3 regions of the Sanguibacter sp. Z6_81 genome follow, and region 3 is predicted to be linked to each of the others. Evidence: predicted binding sites of a transcription regulator. Region 3 holds the regulator's gene; each other region holds the start of a gene.
What was found. Region 3 encodes HrcA, which represses chaperone genes, less so after heat shock. Its sites were predicted from a motif close to TTNGCACTCGNNNNNNNCGAGTGCNAA; they were not measured.
Positions count from the first base shown of each region.

Region 1: a site for HrcA is predicted at 4,032-4,058, ahead of groL (chaperonin GroEL). Genes of this name have one in related genera too.
Region 2: a site for HrcA is predicted at 4,310-4,336, ahead of AC2AXK_RS00880 (Hsp20/alpha crystallin family protein). Genes of this name have one in related genera too.

Region 1 covers NZ_JBXUFV010000007.1:6,494-13,674, forward strand. The annotation lists gene AC2AXK_RS14260 (hypothetical protein) at 1-360, shown strand, start outside; gene AC2AXK_RS14265 (glycoside hydrolase family 13 protein) at 345-2,096, opposite strand; gene groL (chaperonin GroEL) at 2,277-3,911, opposite strand; gene AC2AXK_RS14275 (hypothetical protein) at 4,180-4,710, shown strand; gene AC2AXK_RS14280 (hypothetical protein) at 4,707-5,582, shown strand; gene AC2AXK_RS14285 (glycoside hydrolase family 15 protein) at 5,579-6,952, shown strand; gene AC2AXK_RS14290 (phytoene desaturase family protein) at 6,937-7,181, opposite strand, start outside.
Region 2 covers NZ_JBXUFV010000001.1:189,730-196,910, reverse strand. The annotation lists gene AC2AXK_RS00900 (phosphoribosyltransferase family protein) at 1-887, shown strand, start outside; gene AC2AXK_RS00895 (cysteine protease StiP family protein) at 884-2,140, shown strand; gene AC2AXK_RS00890 (HAD family hydrolase) at 2,137-3,015, shown strand; gene AC2AXK_RS00885 (Hsp20/alpha crystallin family protein) at 3,035-3,493, opposite strand; gene AC2AXK_RS00880 (Hsp20/alpha crystallin family protein) at 3,750-4,214, opposite strand; gene AC2AXK_RS00875 (mechanosensitive ion channel family protein) at 4,481-5,971, shown strand; gene AC2AXK_RS00870 (hypothetical protein) at 5,990-6,187, opposite strand; gene AC2AXK_RS00865 (DUF4166 domain-containing protein) at 6,310-6,999, opposite strand; gene AC2AXK_RS00860 (hypothetical protein) at 6,996-7,181, opposite strand, start outside.
Region 3 covers NZ_JBXUFV010000002.1:610,892-618,072, forward strand. The annotation lists gene AC2AXK_RS07765 (16S rRNA (uracil(1498)-N(3))-methyltransferase) at 1-419, opposite strand, end outside; gene dnaJ (molecular chaperone DnaJ) at 416-1,531, opposite strand; gene hrcA (heat-inducible transcriptional repressor HrcA) at 1,587-2,612, opposite strand; gene AC2AXK_RS07780 (DUF3097 family protein) at 2,834-3,697, shown strand; gene hemW (radical SAM family heme chaperone HemW) at 3,737-4,993, opposite strand; gene lepA (translation elongation factor 4) at 4,990-6,879, opposite strand; gene AC2AXK_RS07795 (solute symporter family protein) at 6,976-7,181, opposite strand, start outside.

The DNA.
Region 1 (7,181 bases), on a different contig from region 3:
TCGCAGCGCGACCAGACGATCGGCGTCATGACCGCTCTGGGAGAGTCGTCGCTCCGTGTCCTCGACCACGGTGACACCGTCGGGCCGGACAGCCGTGGACTGTTCCAGCAACGCGACAACGGCGCGTGGGGCACGCTCGCCGACCGCATGGACCCCACCCGCAGCGCGACGAGCTTCTTCACCCAGCTCGCGCGCGTCCCCGGGCGGGACTCGATGGAGCCGACGGCCGTCGCGCACACCGTGCAGCGCAACGCCGACCCCCAGCACTACACCCGGTACTGGCAGCAGGCGGTGGGCATCGTCGAGCAGCTCACCGCGACCTCACCGACCACCTCACCGGGTCCTCAGCCGCGCTGGTAGACGCGCACCTCCCACGGCGCGAGGACGGTGCCTGCCGGCGCAGGATAGTTCGCGACGACGACCGGCTCGTCGAGCCAGTCCGCCAGGAGCGGGACGTCGAGCTCCTCGCCGGAGACGTTGCCGACGACGAGGAGCTGCTCGTCGTCGAGCGTCCGGGTGAACGCGTACAGCCGGGGGTGGTTATCCTCGAGCGCCTCGTAGCGGCCGAGCGCGACGAGGTCGCTCGAGTGCCGGAGGGCGATGAGGCGCTGGTAGTGCGCGAACACGCTGCGCTCCGCCGCACGGTCGGCGGTGGCGTTCACCCCGCGGTAGTTGTCGTTCACGGGGATCCACGGCTCGCCCGTCGTGAATCCCGCATGTTCGGAGTCGTCCCACTGGACCGGTGTCCGCGCGTTGTCCCTGCTCATCCGGCGCAGTCCGGCGAGCACGTCCTCCGGCGAGCGCCGCGCGAGCTCCGTGACCGTCTCGCGGTAGTAGTTGATCGACTCGAGGTCCCGGAAGTCGTCGATGTCGGCGAACGGCACGTTCGTCATGCCGATCTCCTCGCCCTGGTAGACGTACGGCGTACCGCGCTGCATGTGCAGGAGCGTCGCCCACAGGGTCGCGGACTCGTACCGGTACGCGCCGTCGTCGCCGTAGCGGGACACCGGACGGGGCTGGTCGTGGTTGCTCAGGTACAGGCTGTTCCAGCCGACGTCCGCGAGCCCCTCCTGCCACCGGCTCATCGAGCGCTTGAAGGCGACGAGGTCGAACGGCACGGGGTCGAACTTGTCGGCCCCCTGGTCGAGGGCGACGTGCTCGAACTGGAACACCATGTCCAGCTCCCGACGCGCGGGATCGGTGAACAGGCGTGCCTCCTCGACGGTGACGCCGGGCATCTCCCCCACCGTGAGGTACTCACCATCACGGTCGGCGAACACCGCGTCGTGCATCTCCTGCATGAACTCGTGCAGGCGCGGACCCATGACGAACCCGGAGCCCTCGACGTGCTCGTCGCCGTCGATCATCTCGAGACGCTTGGAGATGAGGTTGATGACGTCCATGCGGAACCCGTCGACCCCGCGGTCGAGCCAGCGGTTCATCATCGCGTACACGGCCTGGCGGACCTCCGGGTTCTCCCAGTTGAGGTCAGGCTGCTGCGGGGCGAAGAGGTGGAGGTAGTACTGCCCCGTGAGGGGGTCGAGGGTCCATGCCGGGCCGCTGAACGCCGAGCGCCACGCGTTCGGCTCCGTGGGCAGGGCCGAGTGCTCGACCTCCCGCGGCGAGCGCCACCAGTACCAGTCCCGCTTGGGGTTGTGGCGTGAGGACCTCGACTCGACGAACCACGGGTGCTCGTCGCTCGTGTGGTTGACGACGAGGTCCATGACGATCTTCATGCCGCGCTCGTGCGCCTCGGCGACGAGGGCGTCGAACTCCTCGGGGGTGCCGAACCTCGGGTCGATGCCGTCGTAGTCGCTGATGTCGTACCCGTTGTCGTGCTGCGGCGACGGGTAGATCGGCGAGAGCCACAGGACGTCGACCCCCAGCTCGGCGAGGTGGTCGAGCTTCGACCGGATCCCGCCGAGGTCGCCGAAGCCGTCACCGTCCGAGTCCGCGAAGCTCCTCGGGTAGATCTGGTAGACGACGGCCCGGGTCCACCAGGCCGGCTCGCTGGGGACCGGTCCCCGGGGCTCCGCGCGGGATTCTGTGCTCTCGGGGGTGTGGGCAGGGTCGAGGTCGGGGGCGAGGCTGCTCATCGCTCCACCTTAGGCACAGCCCACGCTCCGGCACCCGACGGGATCGGCTCTCGTCGCCGCGTGGCGACCACTCCGCCCGTGGACGCAGCGAGGGCCGGCCGCCCCGGGATCGCTCCCGGGCCGACCGGCCCTCGTGCACTGCGGTACTGCGTCCGACCTAGCGGTCGGTGACGGGCTGGATCAGAAGTCCATGCCGCCCATGCCGCCGTCGCCACCGGGCATCGCCGGCTGCTTCTCCGGCTTGTCCGCGACGACTGCCTCGGTCGTGAGGAAGAGCGCCGCGATCGAGGCCGCGTTCTGCAGTGCGGAACGGGTGACCTTGACCGGGTCGTTCACGCCGGCTGCGAGGAGATCCTCGTAGACGCCGGTCGCGGCGTTCAGGCCGTGGCCGGACGGGAGGTTGCGGACCTTCTCGGCCACGACCCCACCCTCGAGACCAGCGTTGATCGCGATCTGCTTGAGCGGCGCATCGATGGCCAGGCGCACGATGCTCGCACCGGTCGCCTCGTCGCCCTCGAGCTCCGTGATGGCGGACGTCTCGAACGCGAGCTTGCCGGCCTGGATGAGCGCGACGCCACCACCGGCGACGATGCCCTCCTCGACGGCTGCCTTCGCGTTGCGCACGGCGTCCTCGATGCGGTGCTTGCGCTCCTTGAGCTCGACCTCCGTGGCGGCACCGGCCTTGATGACCGCGACACCACCGGCGAGCTTCGCGAGGCGCTCCTGGAGCTTCTCGCGGTCGTAGTCGGAGTCCGACTTCTCGATCTCGGAACGGATCTGCTTGACGCGACCAGCGATCTGGTCGACGTCGCCGGCGCCCTCGACGATGGTCGTCTCGTCCTTGGTGACGACGACCTTGCGGGACTGGCCGAGCAGGTCGAGCGTCGCCGTGTCGAGCTTGAGGCCGACGGTCTCGGAGATGACCTGGGCGCCCGTGAGGATCGCGATGTCCTGGAGGATCGCCTTGCGGCGGTCGCCGAAGCCCGGAGCCTTGACGGCGACGGACTTGAACGTGCCGCGGATCTTGTTGAGCACGAGGGTCGCAAGAGCCTCGCCCTCGACGTCCTCAGCAATGATGAGCAGCGAACGCCCGGACTTCATCACCTGGTCGAGCAGGGGCAGGAGGTCCTTGACGTTCGAGATCTTGCCCTCGACGAGCAGGATGTACGGGTCCTCGAGGACCGCTTCCTGGCGCTCGGGGTCGGTCTCGAAGTAGCGGGCGAGGAAGCCCTTGTCGAAGCGCATACCCTCGGTGAGCTCGAGCTCGAGCCCGAAGGTGTTCGACTCCTCGACGGTGATGACACCTTCCTTGCCGACCTTGTCGAGCGCCTCGGCGATGAGCTCGCCGATCGCGGGGTCGCCAGCGGAGATCGCAGCGGTGGCGGCGATCTCTTCCTTGGTCTCGATGTCCTTGGCCGCGGTGAGCAGCTCCGCGATGACGGCCTCGACGGCCTTCTCGATGCCGCGCTTGAGGGCGATCGGGTTGGACCCGGCGGCGACGTTGCGCAGCCCCTCACGCACGAGTGCCTGGGCGAGGACCGTGGCGGTCGTCGTACCGTCACCGGCGACGTCGTCGGTCTTCTTGGCGACCTCCTTGACGAGCTCGGCGCCGATCTTCTCGAACGGCTCCTCGAGCTCGATCTCCTTGGCGATGCTCACACCATCGTTCGTGATGGTGGGCGCGCCCCACTTCTTGTCGAGGACGACGTTGCGGCCCTTCGGGCCGAGCGTGACCTTCACGGTGTCAGCGAGGATGTTGAGTCCACGCTCCATACCGCGACGGGCCTCCTCGTTGAAGGCGATAATTTTTGCCATTGGGGTGTGATCCTCCACTGGTGGCGTGTGGGTGGTCGGCAGGTGCCCGCGACGGACGGCGCGATCCCGGGACGTTCATGTCACGACGCGGGTTCGAACCTCACCGATCGACCGGTAGTTCTGTCACTCTCCTAGTGAGAGTGCTAACGCCATTATTGGCACTCGGGCATGGAGAGTGCAAGACGGGTCGTCCGGACCCGCGTCGCTGCGGGACTCGCAGCAGGCCCGATCCGCAGGACGGCCGGGAGCGGCCCGCTACAGTGCTCGGGTGAATCCCGCCACCCATGACGACGACGCCCGCACAGCGACAGCGCCCGCCGTGACGGCGCCGCACGACCGGACGCTCGGGCGCGGCTCGCTCGCGTGGCGCCTCGCAGCCGCCCTCGCCGCCCTCGCCGTCCTCGTGTCCTCGCAGTTCCTCAAGAGCAACGACTTCTTCCCGCTCGGCTCCCTCTCCCAGTACGCACAGGGCAGCGACCCGAACAAGCCGGTGCGGTCGACGAACATGCGCGCGACCACCACCGAGGGCACCGAGATCGGCGTCCCCCTCAACGCCACGGGCGTCGGCGTCGGCCGTGCGGAGATCGAGGGCCAGATCCAGCGGATCCTCGACGACCCGTCGCTCCTCGAGGGGATCGCCCGCGCCTACAGCGGCCTGCACCCGGACGCCCCAGCACTCGTGGAGATCGAGATGTTCCGTACCTCGTCAGAGCTCAAGGACGGCAGGCCGACCGGCGTCTCCACCGAAGAGGTCCTCACCACCTGGACCGTCGAGGGCACGTACGGGGCGGACGCGTGAACGCCGTCGTGCGCTGGTGGTTCCCAGCCGTCCCCCTCGCCCGGGTGGCCGTGTTCCGGGCGATCATCTACCTCTTCGTCATCTGGTCGATCTTCAGCCTCTCCAACGACGTCATCGGCCACGGGTACGCGCCCGAGTTCTACCAGCCCACGTTCATCGGGCGCCTCCTGCCGTTCCCCGAGCCGTCGGTCACCACCGCGTACGTGCTGCAGGCCATCATCGTCGTCGGCTGCCTCGTGGCTGCCACGGGACGTCTGCCGCGCATCGCGGGATGGACCGTCGCGGTCGCCTACCTCGCGTGGATGGTCAACTCCCAGGGGTTCGCGTACGTCTCCCACGACCACATGGCACTCATCCTCGCCACGCTCGTCCTGCCCACCGTCGGTGCCGCCCGGTTCACCGGCACGGGCACCTCGCAGGCGGCAGGCTGGGCGCTGCGCTGCGTGCAGATCGCCACCGTCGCGACCTACGTCGGCTCGGCCCTGGCGAAGGTCATCTACAACTCGAGCCTCGTCGGGTGGGCGAACAGCTCGATCTTCACGTGGGCGATCATGCGGCGGGGCTCGGACCTCGTGCGCTGGACGCTGGACGTCCCCGCGGTGCTGCACGTCGCGCAGTGGGGCGTGTTCCTCATCGAGGTCTTCTCGCCCGTGATCTTCTGGCTGCGCGGTCGCTGGCAGTACATCGCGATCTTCCTGTTCTTCCTCTTCCACCTGGCCACGTACCTCGCGATCGGCATCCACTTCCTGCCCACCGTCGTGTGCTGGTTCGCGTTCTTCCCGCTCGAGCGGTTGGTCGCCCCCGCGATCGCCGCCTACCGCGGTGCGTGGGCGCGGGTCCACGGCGTGCTGTTCCCGCTCCACCAGTCGTGACGCGCTCGCCCCGTCCTCGTCCCCGATCGGGGCGCGAGCGCACGCGGTCCCTGCGCCGCCACGGGATCGTCGTCCTCTCCGTCGTCGCCCTCCTGGGGGTCTCGACGTGGTCGGCGCAGGTCAGCGGGTGGGGCCCGTTCACCCCGTCCTTCCGGCACGTCGACCTCGACTCCACGGGCGTGGCGGTCGCCCCGGACGGCACGCGGAGCCTCGTCGAGCCCGGCAGCGACCTCGTCTACCTCGACGACAGCCGGGTCGCCGTCACCGACCCGGCTGCGGCGACGCAGGCTGAGCTGGACGCTGCGGCGGCCGCCCGTGACTGGCTGGCCGCCGGCACCGTTCCCGGTGCCGGTACGGAGCTCGAGGACCTCGCGACGGACGCCCTCCTCGACATCCACGCCCTCATGCTCGACGACGGGGCGGTCGTCGCAGCCTGGAGCGGGCCCTGGCGGTACGCGTGGCCGCGCGACAACGCGTTCGTCGCGGTGGCACTGTCGGCGACCGGCCACGAGGACGACGCGATCGAGGTCCTCACCTTCCTGCAGTCCGTGCAGGCCCCCGACGGCTCCTTCCACGCCCGCTACCTGCCGGACGGGTCCGGACCGCCGGACGACAGGGGGCTGCAGACCGACGCGACCGGGTGGGCCCTGTGGGCGGCGGGAGCCGTGCTCTCGCACGTCTCCGACCCGGTGGAGCGTGCCGCACACCTCGCGACCCTCCGACCGCTCGTCGACCGCAGCACCGCCCGCGCGCTCGAGCTCACCGAGCAGGGCACCGTCCTGCCGCCCCCCTCTCCCGACTACTGGGAGGTGCGGGAGCGGCGGACGACGCTCGGCACGGTCGCTCCCCTCCTCATGGGCCTCGAGGAGTCGGCGGAGCTGTACGAGGACCTCGGCGAGACAGCGCTGGCGACGGAGGTGAGCGACGCGAAGGACGCGCTGCGCGCCGTCGTGCAGGAGGAGTTCGGTCCCGGCTACGGCCGATACCCCGGTGGCGGCGACGCGGACACCGCCGTGGCCTTCCTCGGCGAGCCGTTCATGGAGCCCGTCCCGGGCGCGCTCGACGCCTGGGGCGCGGCCGTGCCGCGCCTCGCCCAGCCCGCAGGGGGCCTCACGCCGGGCGAGGGCTGGCCGGACGACGGGATCTCGTGGACCCCGACGACGACCGTGTTCGCGCTCTCCGCAGCCGCCCGCGGGACATCAGACGGCGACCGGATGGCGCGCGACTGGCTCGACTGGGTGGACGCGCACCGGACTCCGACGGGCTCGATCCCGGAGAAGGTGCTGCACGACGGGTCCCCGGCGCAGGTCGCGCCCCTCGCGTGGAGCAGCGCGAACGTCCTGCTGACGCTCGTCTACCTCGGGGACTGAGCGTCGGGCGCGACGCTCGGCGCACGACGGATGCCGAACCGCTCACGCAGCACGTGCTTCGCGGCGAACCACCCGCTGAGCCCGTGGACGCCCGGTCCCGGCGGGGTCGACTGGGAGCAGAGGTACGCGCCGTCGACACCGGTGCGGTACGGGTTGAGCCGCGCCGTCGGCCGAGCGAGCATCTGCCGCATGTTCACGAGCCCCGAGGCGATGTCCCCGCCGATGTAGC
Region 2 (7,181 bases), on a different contig from region 3:
CCGAGGCGGACGTCGTCGTGCTCGTCGACGACGAGATCTCCACGGGGCGCACCGCGCTCAACACGGTCGCCGCGCTGCACGCCGACCAGCCGCGCAGCCGCTACGTCGTCGCGGCGCTCATCGACCTGCGGTCGATCGCCGACCGGGAGCGGTTCGCGACCGTCGCCCGGGACCTCGGGACGCGGATCGACGTCGTCGCGCTGGCCTCCGGTGCGATCGACCTGCCCTCCGACGTCCTCGCGCGGGCGGAGCGCGTCCTGGCGGCCGTCCCGGCGGCGGCGGAGGGCGCGCGGGTCCGAGCTGCGGCCCCGGTCCGCCGGGTGACCGGGTGGCCCCCGGGGGTGCGTGACGGCGGACGCCACGGGTTCCACCCGCACGACGAGGTCCGGCTCGCGGAGGCCGCCGACGCGGTGGCCCGGGAGCTCGCCGACGGGCTCGTCGGCGATCGTGCGCTCGTGCTCGGGTTCGAGGAGCTCATGTACGCGCCACTGCGCGTGGGCGTGGCGCTCGCCCAACGGTCCGCCGCGACGGTGCGGTACTCGACGACGACACGGTCGCCCGTGCTGGCCGTCGACGACGCCGGTTACGCCATCCGCTCGACCCTGGCGTTCCCCGCGCACGACGATCCGTCCGACGGCCCCGGGCCGCGCTACGCGCACAACGTGGACCCCGGCGGTGACACGTCCCGCCGGTTCACGGATATCGTCGTCGTCATCGACTCGCCCGCTGACACGGCCGGACTGGCCGCCCCGGGCGGATTGCTCGACGCCGTCGCGGGGTGCTGCGACCAGGTCCACCTCGTCGTCGTCCCCGCGTACCACCCTGCCGCGCACCACTCTGCCGCGTACCACTCCGCCGCGCACCACCCTGAGGAACTCCCACTGTGACCCTGCACACCGAGACCGCCGCTCCTGCGGTCGCCACGTCGCCCCGACCCGGGGAGACACCGCTCCCGACGCCGCTCCACGGTCCTGCGTTCGGCTCGTACGCCCCGCACGAGGTCGCATGGCTGCTCAGCGACCTGTCCGGCGTCGAGCTCGAGGCGCCCACGGAGGAGCGCGAGGAGGCCATCCAGTCCGGCGGCGCCCACTACGCCGAGTCGCTGCCCGTCGAGTACCAGCCGACCACCGAGTACCAGGAGCTCTTCCACGCTGCCCTGCGCACGTCCGCCGGGCGCCTCGCGCACGCCGTCGGGGTCCTCACCGAGCTCGTCCTCGCCGAGCGCGGCGAGCGGGCGGTGCTCGTGTCCCTCGCACGTGCAGGGACACCCGTCGGGGTCCTCATGAAGCGGTGGGCGAGCTACGCGCACGGCCTCACGCTCCCGCACTACGCGGTGAGCATCGTGCGGGGACGGGGCATCGACCAGGTCGCCCTCGAGTACCTCGCCGCGCACCACGACCCCGCGGACGTCGTGTTCGTCGACGGCTGGACCGGCAAGGGAGCGATCGCGCGTGAGCTGCGCGTCGCCGTGGAGCAGGCCAACGTCGCGCTGGGCCTCACGGAGCGACCGGCCGACGCCGACGACAACGTCCCCGGACCGTTCGACCCCGACCTCGCGGTGCTCGCGGACCCCGGGCACTGCGTGCGCCTCTTCGGCACCCGGGACGACTACCTCATCCCCTCGGCGTGCCTGAACTCGACGGTCTCGGGGCTCGTGTCGCGGACCGTGCTCAACGACGATCTCATCCGCCCGGGGATGTACCACGGTGCGAAGTTCTACTCCGAGCTCCGCGGAGCGGACGTGTCGGGGGAGTTCCTCGACGTCGTCAGTGCCCGGTTCGGGAGCGTCGCGCAGGCCGTGACCACGACGGTCGCGGAGCGTCGTGCCCAGGCGGAACCGGAGGTCACCTGGGCGGGCTGGTCCGCCGTCGAGGCGATCAGCGAGGAGTACGGGCTGGGTGACGTCAACCTCGTCAAGCCTGGCGTGGGGGAGACGTCCCGCGTCCTGCTGCGCCGGGTGCCATGGAAGATCCTCGTCCGGACGGGCTCCGGCGCGGACCTCGGTCACGTGCGCCTCCTCGCCGAGCAGCGCGGGGTCGAGGTCGTCGAGGTCGACGACCTTCCCTACTCCTGCGTCGGCCTCATCCACCCCCGCTTCACCCGCGGAGCCACGGGTGCCGACGGGACGGCGGCGCAGTGAGCGCGGGCGACGTCGACGTCGCGCGGATCGCGGACCTCTCGGCTCCCGTCGTCGCGGCGTGCGACCTCGACCGGACGCTCATCTACTCCGGCAAGGCCGCGCGGATCGGCCTGACCGACGGCGCTGATCCGCGGGCGCTGCTGCGCGACCTGGCGTGCGTCGAGATCTACGACAGCAAGACCCTCTCGTACGTCACGCAGGCGGCCCTGCGGACGATCGAGTCGCTCACCACGCTGGGCGTGCTCGTCCCGGCGACGACGCGGACGCGCGCGCAGTACCGACGGATCACCCTCCCGGGCCCGCAGGTGCCGTACGCGATCACGGCCAACGGCGGGTTCATCCTCGTCGACGGCGTCGCGGACCGGGCGTGGTCGGAGCACGTCCGTGGGGTGCTGGCGGAGTCCTCGCACCCGTTCGACGAGGTCGAGGGATACATGCAGGGCGTGTTCAAGCCCGAGTGGACGAAGAAGCTCCGCAGCGCGGAGGGCCTCTTCTGCTACGCGGTCGTGCAGCGTGAAGCGATGCCGGCCGGATTCGTCGACGACGTCGCGGGCTGGGCGCGCGCGCACGGGTGGCACGCCTCGTTGCAGGGCCGCAAGCTCTACCTCGTGCCGCAGGAGCTCCGCAAGGGCGCGGCCGTGGCCGAGGTGGCGCGGCGGGTCGGCGCCGGGACGGTCCTGGCGGCGGGTGACTCCCTGCTCGACGCGGAGATGCTCGAGGGGGCCACGGCCGCGATCCGACCGGCCCACGGCGAGCTGCACGACGTCGGGTGGTCGTCGCCGAACCTCACGGTCACGGCCGCTGCCGGGGCGGCCGCCGGCGAGGAGATCGCCGAGTGGCTGCTCGCGGCCGCCCAGGGGCGCGCGACCCGCTGACGCGGGCCGCGCGCGCGGGTCAGGCTCCGGCGTGCTGCCCGATCGCCTCGGTGCTGCCGCCGCCCACCGTCCGGTTGCCCCCGGTGTGGGCGACCTCGATGCGGCGGGGCTTCGACTGCTCGCTCACCGGGATGGACAGCGAGAGCACGCCGTCGTTGTACGCGGCGTCGATCTTGTCGAGCGCGAGGCCTTCGCCGACCGTGAGCTGACGTGCGTAGGTGCCCGCGGGCCGCTCGCGGACGAGCCACTGCGCGTCGCCGTCGGACGGGGCGTTCCGCTCGGCGCGGATGGTCAGTGTGCGGTCCTCGACGGAGACGTCGATGGAGTCCGGCTCGACCCCGGGGAGATCGACGTTGAGCGTGTAGTGGTCCCCGGATCGCAGCAGGTCCATCGGCATCGCGGCGGCGTTGCGCGTGCCGCTGACGACGGAGCCGAGCAGGCGGTCCATCTCGTGGAAGGGGTCCCAACGTGTAGCCATGAGTGCTTACCTCCTGGACAACGGCTCCGGACTCTCCGGAGCGCAACCGTGCCGACCGCGAGCCATGCCCGTTTCAGGCCGTATGTCCGTTCTAGCACGTGCGGACAGCGCATGCTCGGCGAGGTCGCGCTCCCGTCGCCGCCCATCGCTGGCGCCCGCTGAGTCCGGACACGGGGCCGCCCCGTCTCGTCCGCACAGGACGTGGCGGGGCGGTCGAGCGCAGGGGAGCTCTCGCTCCTCCTGTCCCCGGAGGTTCCTAGGCGTCCACGGTCTGCGCGGACTCGATCGCCTCGGGTGAGCCGGCGGCGCCGACGGTGCTCGACCCGGCGTGCGTGACCTCGATGCGGCGCGGCTTCGACTGCTCGCTCACGGGGATGGTCAGGGCGAGCACGCCGTCCTGGTACGTGGCGGCGATCTCGTCGAGAGCCAGGCCCTCGCCCACCGTGAGCTGACGGGCGAAGGTGCCGGACGGGCGCTCGCGGACGAGCCACTGCGCGTCGCTGTGGGAGCGGGGGGTGCGTTCGGCGCGGATCGTCAGGGTGCGGTGCTCCACCGAGACGTCGATGGACCCGGGGTCCACGCCCGGCAGGTCGACGGTGAGCACATAGTGGTCGCCGGAGCGGAAGAGGTCCATCGGCAGCGGGGCAGCGTTGCGCGCGCCACTGACGACCGAGCCCAGCAGGCGGTCCATCTCCTGGAAGGGGTCCCAACGTGTAGCCATCGCCCATCACCTCCTTGACGACGACCCCGGACCGTCCGGGGCCTCTGCGCGACCCGGCCCGCCTGGGGCGGCCGGTGCGGCTACGGGACATTTTTTTAGCACTCGCGCACGGCGAGTGCCAACCGGGCGTGTTCGCCGTGAGCGAACGGCGGACACCGCGCTGGGCTTGCCGCAGCGCGGTTCCGGGCGGTGCATCGCCGCTGGTCACAACATGTTCTTCACCCGATCGTCATGACATCCCCCAGCGCGGCGCCTAGCGTGGACGCATGCCCGAAGCCGACGTCCCTGACGCGACCAACGTGCTCCTGACAGTTCTCAGCGTCCTCGGCGCAGTCGTCGTGGCCTTCGTCCTCGGAACCGTCATCTCCGTGCTCACCCGACGCCTCGCGAGCCGGAGCTGGATGGCCGAGGACCTGTCCCGGCGGATGCGCAGACCCCTGCGAGCGGTGCTCATGGTCGTCGCCGTGTGGATCGCGGTCCGGCTCGTGACGGCTCCCTCGCAGGGCTGGCTCCCCTTCGCGGAGCACCTGCTGCTCATCGCCTTCATCATCGTCGGCGCGTGGTTCGTCGGAGCGCTCGCCTTCGTCATCGAGGACGGTGCCCTGCTCCGGTTCCGCACCGACGTCGCGGACAACCGGCACGCGCGACGCGTGCGCACGCAGATCACCGTGGTCCGGCGCGTCACCGTGGCCGTCATCGTCCTGTGCGCGCTCGCGGGGGTGCTCCTGACCTTCCCCTCGGCCCGGGCGGCAGGCGCGAGCCTCCTCGCCTCCGCCGGTGTCGTGTCGATCGTCGCCGGTCTCGCCGCCCAGTCGACCCTGGGGAACGTGTTCGCCGGGATGCAGATCGCCTTCACGGACGCGATCCGCGTGGACGACGTCGTCGTGCTCGAGGGAGAGTGGGGGCGGATCGAGGAGATCACCATGACGTACGTCGTGGTGCACATCTGGGACGACCGACGCCTCATCCTCCCGTGCACGTACTTCACGACGACACCGTTCCAGAACTGGACGCGCCGGGCGGCCGACCTCCTCGGCACGGTGGAGATCGACCTCGACTGGGACGTGCCCGTAGAGGCCATGCGCGCCGAGCTCACCCGGCTGCTCGCGGCGACCGACCTCTGGGACAAGCGCGTGGGCATCCTGCAGATCACCGACGCCGTGGGTGGGTTCGTCCGGGTGCGCGCGATGGCCAGCGCCGTCGACGCCGGGACGCTGTTCGACCTGCGCTGCTATCTCCGTGAGGGCCTCGTGACGTGGCTGCAGCGCTCCGCCCCCCAGGGTGTCCCGCGGGTGCGGGTCACCGAGGGGGCGCCCGAGATCCCCGAGCCTCCGCCCGGGGCCCTCCCGCCCGAGGCCGCCCCGGCCGGACACGCCGCCCCCGCGCCCCCGGCCGCCGAGCAGCCGCGTCTGCCGGCGCGGATCCCGGTACGGGTCGCTCGACCGGGCGTGCGGATGCGGTTGGCCGAGCCCACCCGGGGCGTCCATCCCGCCGACGGCGACCCGCGCGGCGGGCTCGGTGACGTCGCCGAGACGCAGGTGCTCAGCGCGGCGGAGGCCGCAGCCGGCGGACTGTTCACCGGGAGCCCGGCGGCGCGCGAGCGTCTCAAGGCGTTCTCCGGTCCCGGGCGCGACGTCATCGACGAGCGGGAGAAGACCGCACGGATCGCGCGCATCTCCATCGACGCCGACGAGCCGGGGCGCCACGACGAGAGCTCGGACCCGGACGGCCCGACGGCGGTCGACCGCTCGTCCTGACCCTCCGGGCGCCGCGGCTCAGGGCAGGTGGCTGTGCTCCTCTGCCTCTTCCTGGGCCTCGAGGAGCGTGGGCCACAGCGCCCCGTCGGCCGTCAGGTCGGCCGGCGGAGGGGTGCACCGGAACTGCCACCGGTGGTGGTTCTTCGTCACCGTGTAGACGCGGTCGGCCGTGGATGCCGTCCACACCTCTGGCGCGGTCTCCTGCCACTGCATCATGGGAGCCTCCGGGCGGTCGTCGTGGGTGGTGGAGCCTCCGACGCTACCGGCGGTCGTCCCGGTCCGCCCGGGACGCGGCGCGCACCACCGCACCCCGGGCCCCGGTCGTCACGGAGCGCCGTTCACCGTCGGTACTCCTCACGCAGCGGTTTCGCCGCGGCAGGGATCGTGGCCGCGGCCAGCTCGGAGTAGGAGCACTGGAAGGTGCCGCGGTACCCGAAGATCGGGCCCACGACCGGGTTGCTCACGGTGAGGTCGACCCGGAAGCAGCCCGCGTCGTCGTCGTAGTGCTCCCGCAGGACGCCGGTCCCGCTGGCGATCATCGGGAACGAGAATCCGACCGGGCCCGAGTAGAAGCGCTGCGGCCCGGTGCGCACGACGAGCCCGCCGCGCTCGTCGACCTCGAGGTCCAGGTCGACGGCGAGGTGCTGGTGCGTGCCGAGGTAGTCGAGGACACGGTCGTTGCGTGCGTCGTAGACCATCGTCGCGTCGAAGCGGCTGCGGCGTCCGCGGGGGAACTCGAACGTCCGGACGAACGTCACGGTGTCGCGCCCCAGCGAGTCGGTGTAGGCGTAGTTCTCGATCGTGAACGGCACGTCGGTCCCCGTCCGCGGCACGAGGATGTTCCGCCACGCACCGAGCCACAGGAAGGGCACCGTGACGGCGGGTCCGCGCCAGATCTCCTCCATGACGCCGCGCCCCACGCAGGCGTTCTCCCCGTCGGGAGTCAGGCCGAACCGGCGCCGCATCTCGGGGTGGAGACGGTCGGTGTCGCTGCCGAGGGCACGCGCGAAGACGGGGTCGGTGATCATGAGCGCTCCTGTGGGGTGGGGTGGGGCAGGGGTGGGAGCCGCGAGGCGCTGACGCGCTCGGTGATGCGCGGTGGGCGCTCGACGCCGACCGGCGTGCGCCGGCAGCGTCGGGCGCGTGGCACGTCGACGGGCAGCGGGGCGACCAGCACGACACCTGCTGCGGCGAGGAGCCCGAGAGCCCG
Region 3 (7,181 bases):
GCCCGGACGGTGGACACCCAGCGGGACCGGGACTTCTCGGCCCGCTCGCCACGCCACACGACGACGGACCGCTCGGCCTGCCACGGGAGCACGGCGTCGACCCCGACCTCCGTCGCGGCCTCGATCGCGAGCTCGTCACGGTCGCCCTTGGCGAGCGCCTGCACGAGCACGATCTCGATGCCGTCGTCCGGCTCGCGCCGGACGGCGCGGACGAGGAGCTCGACCCGGGGGCCGTCGACGGCCACCACGTCTCCGCGCAGCCGCACCCCGGCACCGTCGACGACGTCGAGCACCTCACCCGGGCCGCGTCGCTGCACGACGCCGGCGTGGCGACCCTCCGGCCCGTCGAGCACATACCGGTCCCCCACGGCCACCGAGTCGAGAGTGCCCGCGTCGGCGAGGAAGACCGGCGCGCTCACCAGCGCCCGGCGAGCTTGTCGCGCAGCCTGCTGAACACACCGGAGTGGGCGGCCGAGACGCGTCCCTCCGGACGCTCCTCCCCGCGGAGCGTGGCCAGCTGCCGCAGGAGGTCCGCCTGCTCCTCCGTGAGCGAGGTGGGGATCTGGACCTCGATGTGGACGTTGAGGTCCCCACGCCCGGGCGCCTGCAGGTGCCCGATGCCGAGGTTCTTCAGAGTGATGACCTGGCCGGGCTGCGTGCCGGGCTGCAGGTCGATCTCCTCCACCCCGTCGAGGGTCTCGAGCTCCATCACGGTGCCGAGCACCGCGGCGGTCATCGGCACCTCGAGGGTGCAGTGCAGGTCGTCACCGCGCCGCAGCAGCGTCTCGTGCTTGCGCTCACGAATCTCGAAGTAGAGGTCGCCGGGGGGACCGCCAGCCGGTCCCACCTCACCCTGGGACGTGAGCTTGATGCGGGTTCCCGTCTCAACGCCCGCGGGCACCTCGACCGCCACGGTGCGCCGGCTGCGCACACGGCCCTCACCGGAGCACTCGGCGCAGGGCTCGGGGATCGTCGTGCCGAACCCCTGGCACGCCGCGCACGGCGCGGTCGTCATGACCTGACCGAGGAAGGACCGGGCGACGCGCTGCACGGAGCCGCGGCCGCCGCACACGTCGCAGGTGCGCGGGGAGGTGCCGGGGCGGCAGCAGGACCCGCTGCACGTCCCGCACACGACGGCGGTGTCGACCTGGATCTCCCTGCGGACGCCGAACGCCGCCTCGGACAGGTCGATGTCGAGGCGGATGAGTGCATCCTGCCCGCGTCGCGCGCGCGGGATGGGCCCGCGCTGCGCCTGTCCGCCACCGAAGAACGTCTCGAAGATGTCCTGGAAGCCGAAGCCCCCACCCATGCCGCCCCCGGGGGCGGAGGGGTCGTTGCCCATGTCGTACGACTGACGCTTCTCCGCGTTGCTCAGCACCTCGTAGGCGCGCGAGACGTCCTTGAACCGGTCTTCGGCGTCAGGCCCGGCGACGTCCGGGTGGAGCTCGCGCGCGAGCTTGCGGTACGCCTTCTTGATCTGGTCCTGGCTGGCGTCACGCGGGACGCCGAGGGTCTCGTAATAGTCGCTCACTGGCTGCTCTCTGCCGATCGGGTTTCTGTGGTCTGGCGGATGTCGGGGACGGATCTCACGTGCTGAGGATCCGGGACAGGTAGCGTGCCACGGCCCGCACGGCCGCGATGGTGCCGGGATAGTCCATCCGGGTGGGACCGATCGACCCGATCGTCGCGACGGAGCCTCCGTCCGAGCCGTACCCGGTCGTCACGACCGAGGTCTCGAACAGGTTGGCGAGCTGGGTCTCCCGGCCGATGCGGACGTTGACGGTGGCGGAGTCCTCCGCCATCTCGGTGAGGAGGTTGAGCAGCACGACCTGCTCCTCCAGCGCTTCGAGGACGGGCCGCAGGGCGTGCTCGAAGCGCATGCCCGCCTGGGCGAGGTTCGCGGTGCCCGCGAGCACGAACCGTTCCTCGCTCTCCTGCGCGAGCGTCTCGGTGATGACCTCGCCGACGCGCGTGACGAGCTCGCGCTCGGACGGGTGGTAGGACTGCGCGAGCTCGGCGAGGGCCGTCCGGAGCTCGGCGAGCCGGCGGCCGGCAGCTGCGGCGTTGAGCCGCGTGCGGAGCTCGACGAGCACACCTTCCTGCGGTGCGGACGCGAGCTCGAGCGTGCGCTGCTCGACGCGTCCGGTGTCGGTGATGATCACGACGAGGAGGCGTCGGTCGCCGAGGACGACGAGCTCGAGGTGACGCAGACCGGAGCGGCGCAGCGAGGGGTACTGGACGACCGCGACCTGACCGGTGAGCTGCGCGAGCAGGCGCCCCGCGCGAGAGACGACGTCGTCGAGGTCGACGGCGCCGTTGAGGAACGTCTCGATGGCGTTCTTCTCGGCGGGCGACAGTGCCCGCACGCTCGCGAGACGGTCGACGAACAGGCGGTATCCCTTGTCGGTGGGCACGCGCCCGGCGGAGGTGTGGGGCTGCGCGATGAAGCCGCCCTCCTCGAGGGCCGCCATGTCGTTGCGGATCGTCGCGGGTGACACGCCCAGCCCGTGCCGCTCGGCGAGGAGCTTGGAGCCGACGGGCTCCCGTGTCTGGACGTAGTCCTCCACGATGGCACGCAGGACCTCGAGCCTGCGCTCGTCGCTCGACGCCATCCCACCACCTCCTTCGCTCTCGAACGCGTCCGGCCTCGCCCGCCACGCCGCGTCCGCCTCGATGGGCACGGACCGGCGGCAGTCTCGTGCGCACGACACCGGCCGCCGTGCACCGACGGTAAGCACTCGGACTTCTCGAGTGCTAATTCTACGCCGCCGTCCGCCGTGGCCCGGGCCGTGTTGCCGAGGCCACACCCACGTCAGCGGCTAACCTTCCTCGCGTGAGCAACGACCGCTACTCCGACGACGTCCTGTCCTCCCCGGCCACCCACCACCGTCGTCGCCCCACCTCGCGTCCGGTCCCGGCAGACGTCGGGCTCGTCGTCGAGGAGGTGACGACGGGGTGGGTCGGGGCCATCACGCGGACCGAGAAGTCCGGAGGTATGCACGTCGTCGTGCTGGAGGACCGGGCGGGCCGGACCAGGACGTTCCCGCTCGGCCCGGGGTTCTGGGTCGACGGTGCCCCGGTGGAGCTCACCCCCGCACGATCCGTTGCCGCCCCCGCCGCACCAGCACGCACCGCGTCCGGCTCCCGCGCCGTGGCGAACGCCCGCGCACGCGTCGCGCGGGGCAGCCGCATCTGGGTCGAGGGCCGCCACGACGCCGAGCTCGTCGAGCGCGTCTGGGGCGACGACCTGCGCGTGGAGGGCGTCGTCGTCGAGGGTCTCGACGGCGTCGACAACCTTGCCGAGGCGCTCGCCGAGTTCGGGCCGACGCGAGAGCGCCGCGTCGGGGTGCTCGTCGACCACCTCGTCCCGGGGAGCAAGGAGCAGCGCATCGCCGACGACGTGATGAAGAGGTTCCGCGGCGGGAACGTCCTCATCCTCGGCCACCCGTACGTCGACGTGTGGCAGGCCGTGCGACCGGAGCGGGTCGGGCTGGCCGCGTGGCCCGTCATCGAGCGCGGCACGGAGTGGAAGTACGGGATGCTCCGCGAGCTCGGATGGCCCGCGCACGACCAGGCAGACGTCGCACAGGGCTGGAAGCGGATCCTCGGGACCGTCCGCAGCTACGCCGACCTCGAGCCGTCCCTGCTCGGGCGCGTCGAGGAGCTCATCGACTTCGTCACCGAGCCGGCGGCCTGACCCGACCGCCGGTGCCGCCGGCCTCACCCGCCCGGTGGCTCAGTCCGTGAGGTCCCGCACGACGGTGTCCGCGAGGAGCCGGCCACGCAGCGTGAGGACCGCGCGGCCGCGGATCGCGCTCGCTCCGTCGAGCAGACCGCTCGCCACGTGTCCCGCGACCGCGCGGCGGGCCCGCGCCGAGAGCACGGACAGGTCCAGCCCGTCGCGCAACCGGACGGCGAGCATGACCTTCTCGAGCTGGGCGGCCTCGTCGTCGAGCACCTCCTGGCCCGCGGCCGGGCTGAGGCCGGCGTCCAGGCGGGTGGCATAGCGCAGCGGGTGCTTGGCGTTCCACCACCGCAGACCCCGGGTCCCCGGCGCGTCGGAACCGAGGTAGGAGTGCGCCCCCGGGCCCAGCCCCCACCAGTCCTCACCGCGCCAGTAGGCAAGATTGTGCTCGCACGCCGCGACCCGGCCGTCGACCGTGCGCGCCCAGTTCGACACCTCGTACCACTCGAGACCAGACGCCGTGAGCAGCTCGTCCGCCATCTCGTACTTCGCCGCCTGGTCGTCCTCGCTCGGCAGCGCCAGCTGCCCGCGGCGCACCTGCGCGGCCATCTTCGTGCCGGGCTCGACGACGAGCGCGTACGCCGAGACATGGTCGACGCCCGTGGCGAGCGCGGCCTGCACGCTCGTGCGCCAGTCCTCGAGGGACTCCCCCGGCGTCCCGTAGATGAGGTCGAGCGAGACGTCGAGCCCGGCCTCGCGCGCCCAACGCACGACGTCGGGGATCCGGCGCGGGTCGTGCGTGCGCTCCAGCGTGGCCAGGACGTGCGGGACGGCGGACTGCATGCCGAACGAGACCCGGGTGAAGCCTGCGTCGGCCAGGGCCGCGAGCGACTCGGGCGTCACCGAGTCGGGGTTCGCCTCGGTGGTCACCTCGGCGCCCGGTGCGAGTCCCCACGCCCGGCGCACACCGTCGAGCATCCGGACGAGATCGCCCGCGGGCAGCAGCGTGGGGGTCCCCCCGCCCACGAACACCGTGGAGACCTCACGTGCGGGGAGTCCCGCGGCGTCCATGACGCGCGTCGCGAGGTCGATCTCCTGGAGCACGGTGCTCGCATAGGCGTGCTGGCTCGCGCCCCCGCCCAGCTCGCTCGCCGTGTAGGTGTTGAAGTCGCAGTACCCGCACCGCACGGTGCAGAACGGGACGTGCACGTACACACCGAACCGCCGGTGGTCCGCGCCCTGCGCGACCCACCCGGGGAGTGCGCCGTCGTCAGGGACCGGGTCCCCGTCGGGGAGTGCGGGGCTCACTTCTTCTTGTCTCGGCTCTCCGTCTGCTCGGACGTCAGGGCAGCGATGAAGGCGTCCTTCGGGACCTCGACCGTGCCGATGGTCTTCATGCGCTTCTTGCCCTCCTTCTGCTTCTCGAGGAGCTTGCGCTTGCGGGAGATGTCACCGCCGTAGCACTTGGCCAGGACGTCCTTGCGCATCGCGCGGATCGACTCACGCGCGATGATGCGCGCCCCGATGGCCGCCTGGATCGGCACCTCGAACTGCTGCCGTGGGATGAGCGCCTTGAGCTTGCCCACCATCATCACGCCGTACGCGTAGGCGTTGTCCTTGTGCACGATCGCGCTGAAGGCGTCCACCTGCTCGCCCTGGAGGAGGATGTCGACCTTGACGAGCGCCGCAGCCTGCTCTCCGATGACGTCGTAGTCGAGCGACGCATAGCCCTTCGTCTTCGACTTGAGGTTGTCGAAGAAGTCGAAGACGATCTCGGCGAGCGGCAGCACGTACCGCATCTCGACACGGTCGGTCGACAGGTAGTCCATGCCCTGCAGCTCGCCGCGCCGGGACTGGCACAGCTCCATGACGGACCCGATGAACTCCGACGGGGCGAGGATCGTCGCCTTGACGATCGGCTCCCGCACCTCACCGATCTTGCCGCCCGGGAACTCGCTCGGGTTCGTCACCGTGACGACCGACTTGTCGTCCATCGTCACCTCGTAGATGACGTTGGGCGCCGTGGAGATGAGGTCGAGGTCGAACTCGCGCTCGAGGCGCTCGCGGACGATCTCGAGGTGCAGGAGGCCCAGGTACCCGACGCGGAACCCGAACCCGAGCGCCACAGACGTCTCGGGCTCGTAGACGAGCGCGGCGTCGTTGAGCTTGAGGCGGTCGAGGGCGTCCCGCAGCACCGGGTAGTCGGTGCCGTCGACCGGGTAGAGGCCGGAGAACACCATCGGCTTGGGGTCGCTGTATCCGCCCAGAGCCTCGGCGGCAGGCTTCGCGGCGTTCGTCACCGTGTCGCCGACCTTGGACTGGCGGACGTCCTTGACGCCCGTGATGAGGTACCCGACCTCCCCGACGCCGAGTCCCTTCGTGGGGATCGACTCGGGGGACGTCACGCCGATCTCGAGCAGGTCGTGGGTCGCGCGCGTCGACATCATGACGATGCGCTCGCGCGGGCTGAGGTTGCCGTCGATGACGCGGACGTAGGTGACGACCCCGCGGTAGGTGTCGTAGACGGAGTCGAAGATCATGGCGCGCGCCGGTGCGTCGGGGTCGCCGACCGGGTGCGGGACGAGCTCCACGATGCGGTCGAGCAGCTCGGTGACGCCCACGCCCGTCTTGCCCGAGACCCGCAGGACGTCGTCCGGGTCGCCGCCGACGAGACCGGCGATCTCCTCGGCGTACTTCTCGGGCTGCGCCGCCGGGAGGTCGATCTTGTTGAGGACCGGGATGATCTGGAGGTCGTTCTCCATCGCGAGGTAGAGGTTCGCGAGCGTCTGCGCCTCGATGCCCTGGGCGGCGTCGACGAGGAGGACCGCACCCTCGCACGCCGCGAGGGACCGCGACACCTCGTAGGTGAAGTCGACGTGCCCGGGGGTGTCGATCATGTTGAGCGCGTAGGCCGTCGGACCGGACGGCCCGTCGACCTGCCACGGCATGCGCACGGCCTGGGACTTGATGGTGATCCCGCGCTCGCGCTCGATGTCCATCTTGTCGAGGTACTGCGCACGCATGTCGCGGGAGCTGACGACGCCGGTCAGCTGCAGCATGCGGTCCGCGAGCGTCGACTTGCCATGGTCGATGTGCGCGATGATGCAGAAGTTGCGCAGCAGCTCGGGCGCGGTGGCCGCGGGCTGGATCTGCGCGAGATCGGCTGCTGAGGAGATGGAGGTCACGGGCCCCATTCTCCCACGACGCCGGGGCGCGCTCCGACTTCGAGCACGCCCCGGCGACCTCTGCGACGACCTCGCCGACGACGGTGCGACGGGTCCCGCGTGGTGTCAGTGGTTGGTCACCGCCTTCTCGGAGCCGGCGCCCGTGAGGGAGCGGACCTCCATCTCGGCGTACTTCTCGAGGTCGGGGCGCTCCTTGCTCGTGAGGGTCCCGATGATCCCGAGCAGGAACGCGAGCGGGATGGTGACGAGGCCCGGGTTGTCGAGCGGGAACCAGTGGAAGTCCACCGCGACGTCCTTGATCATCGACGCGC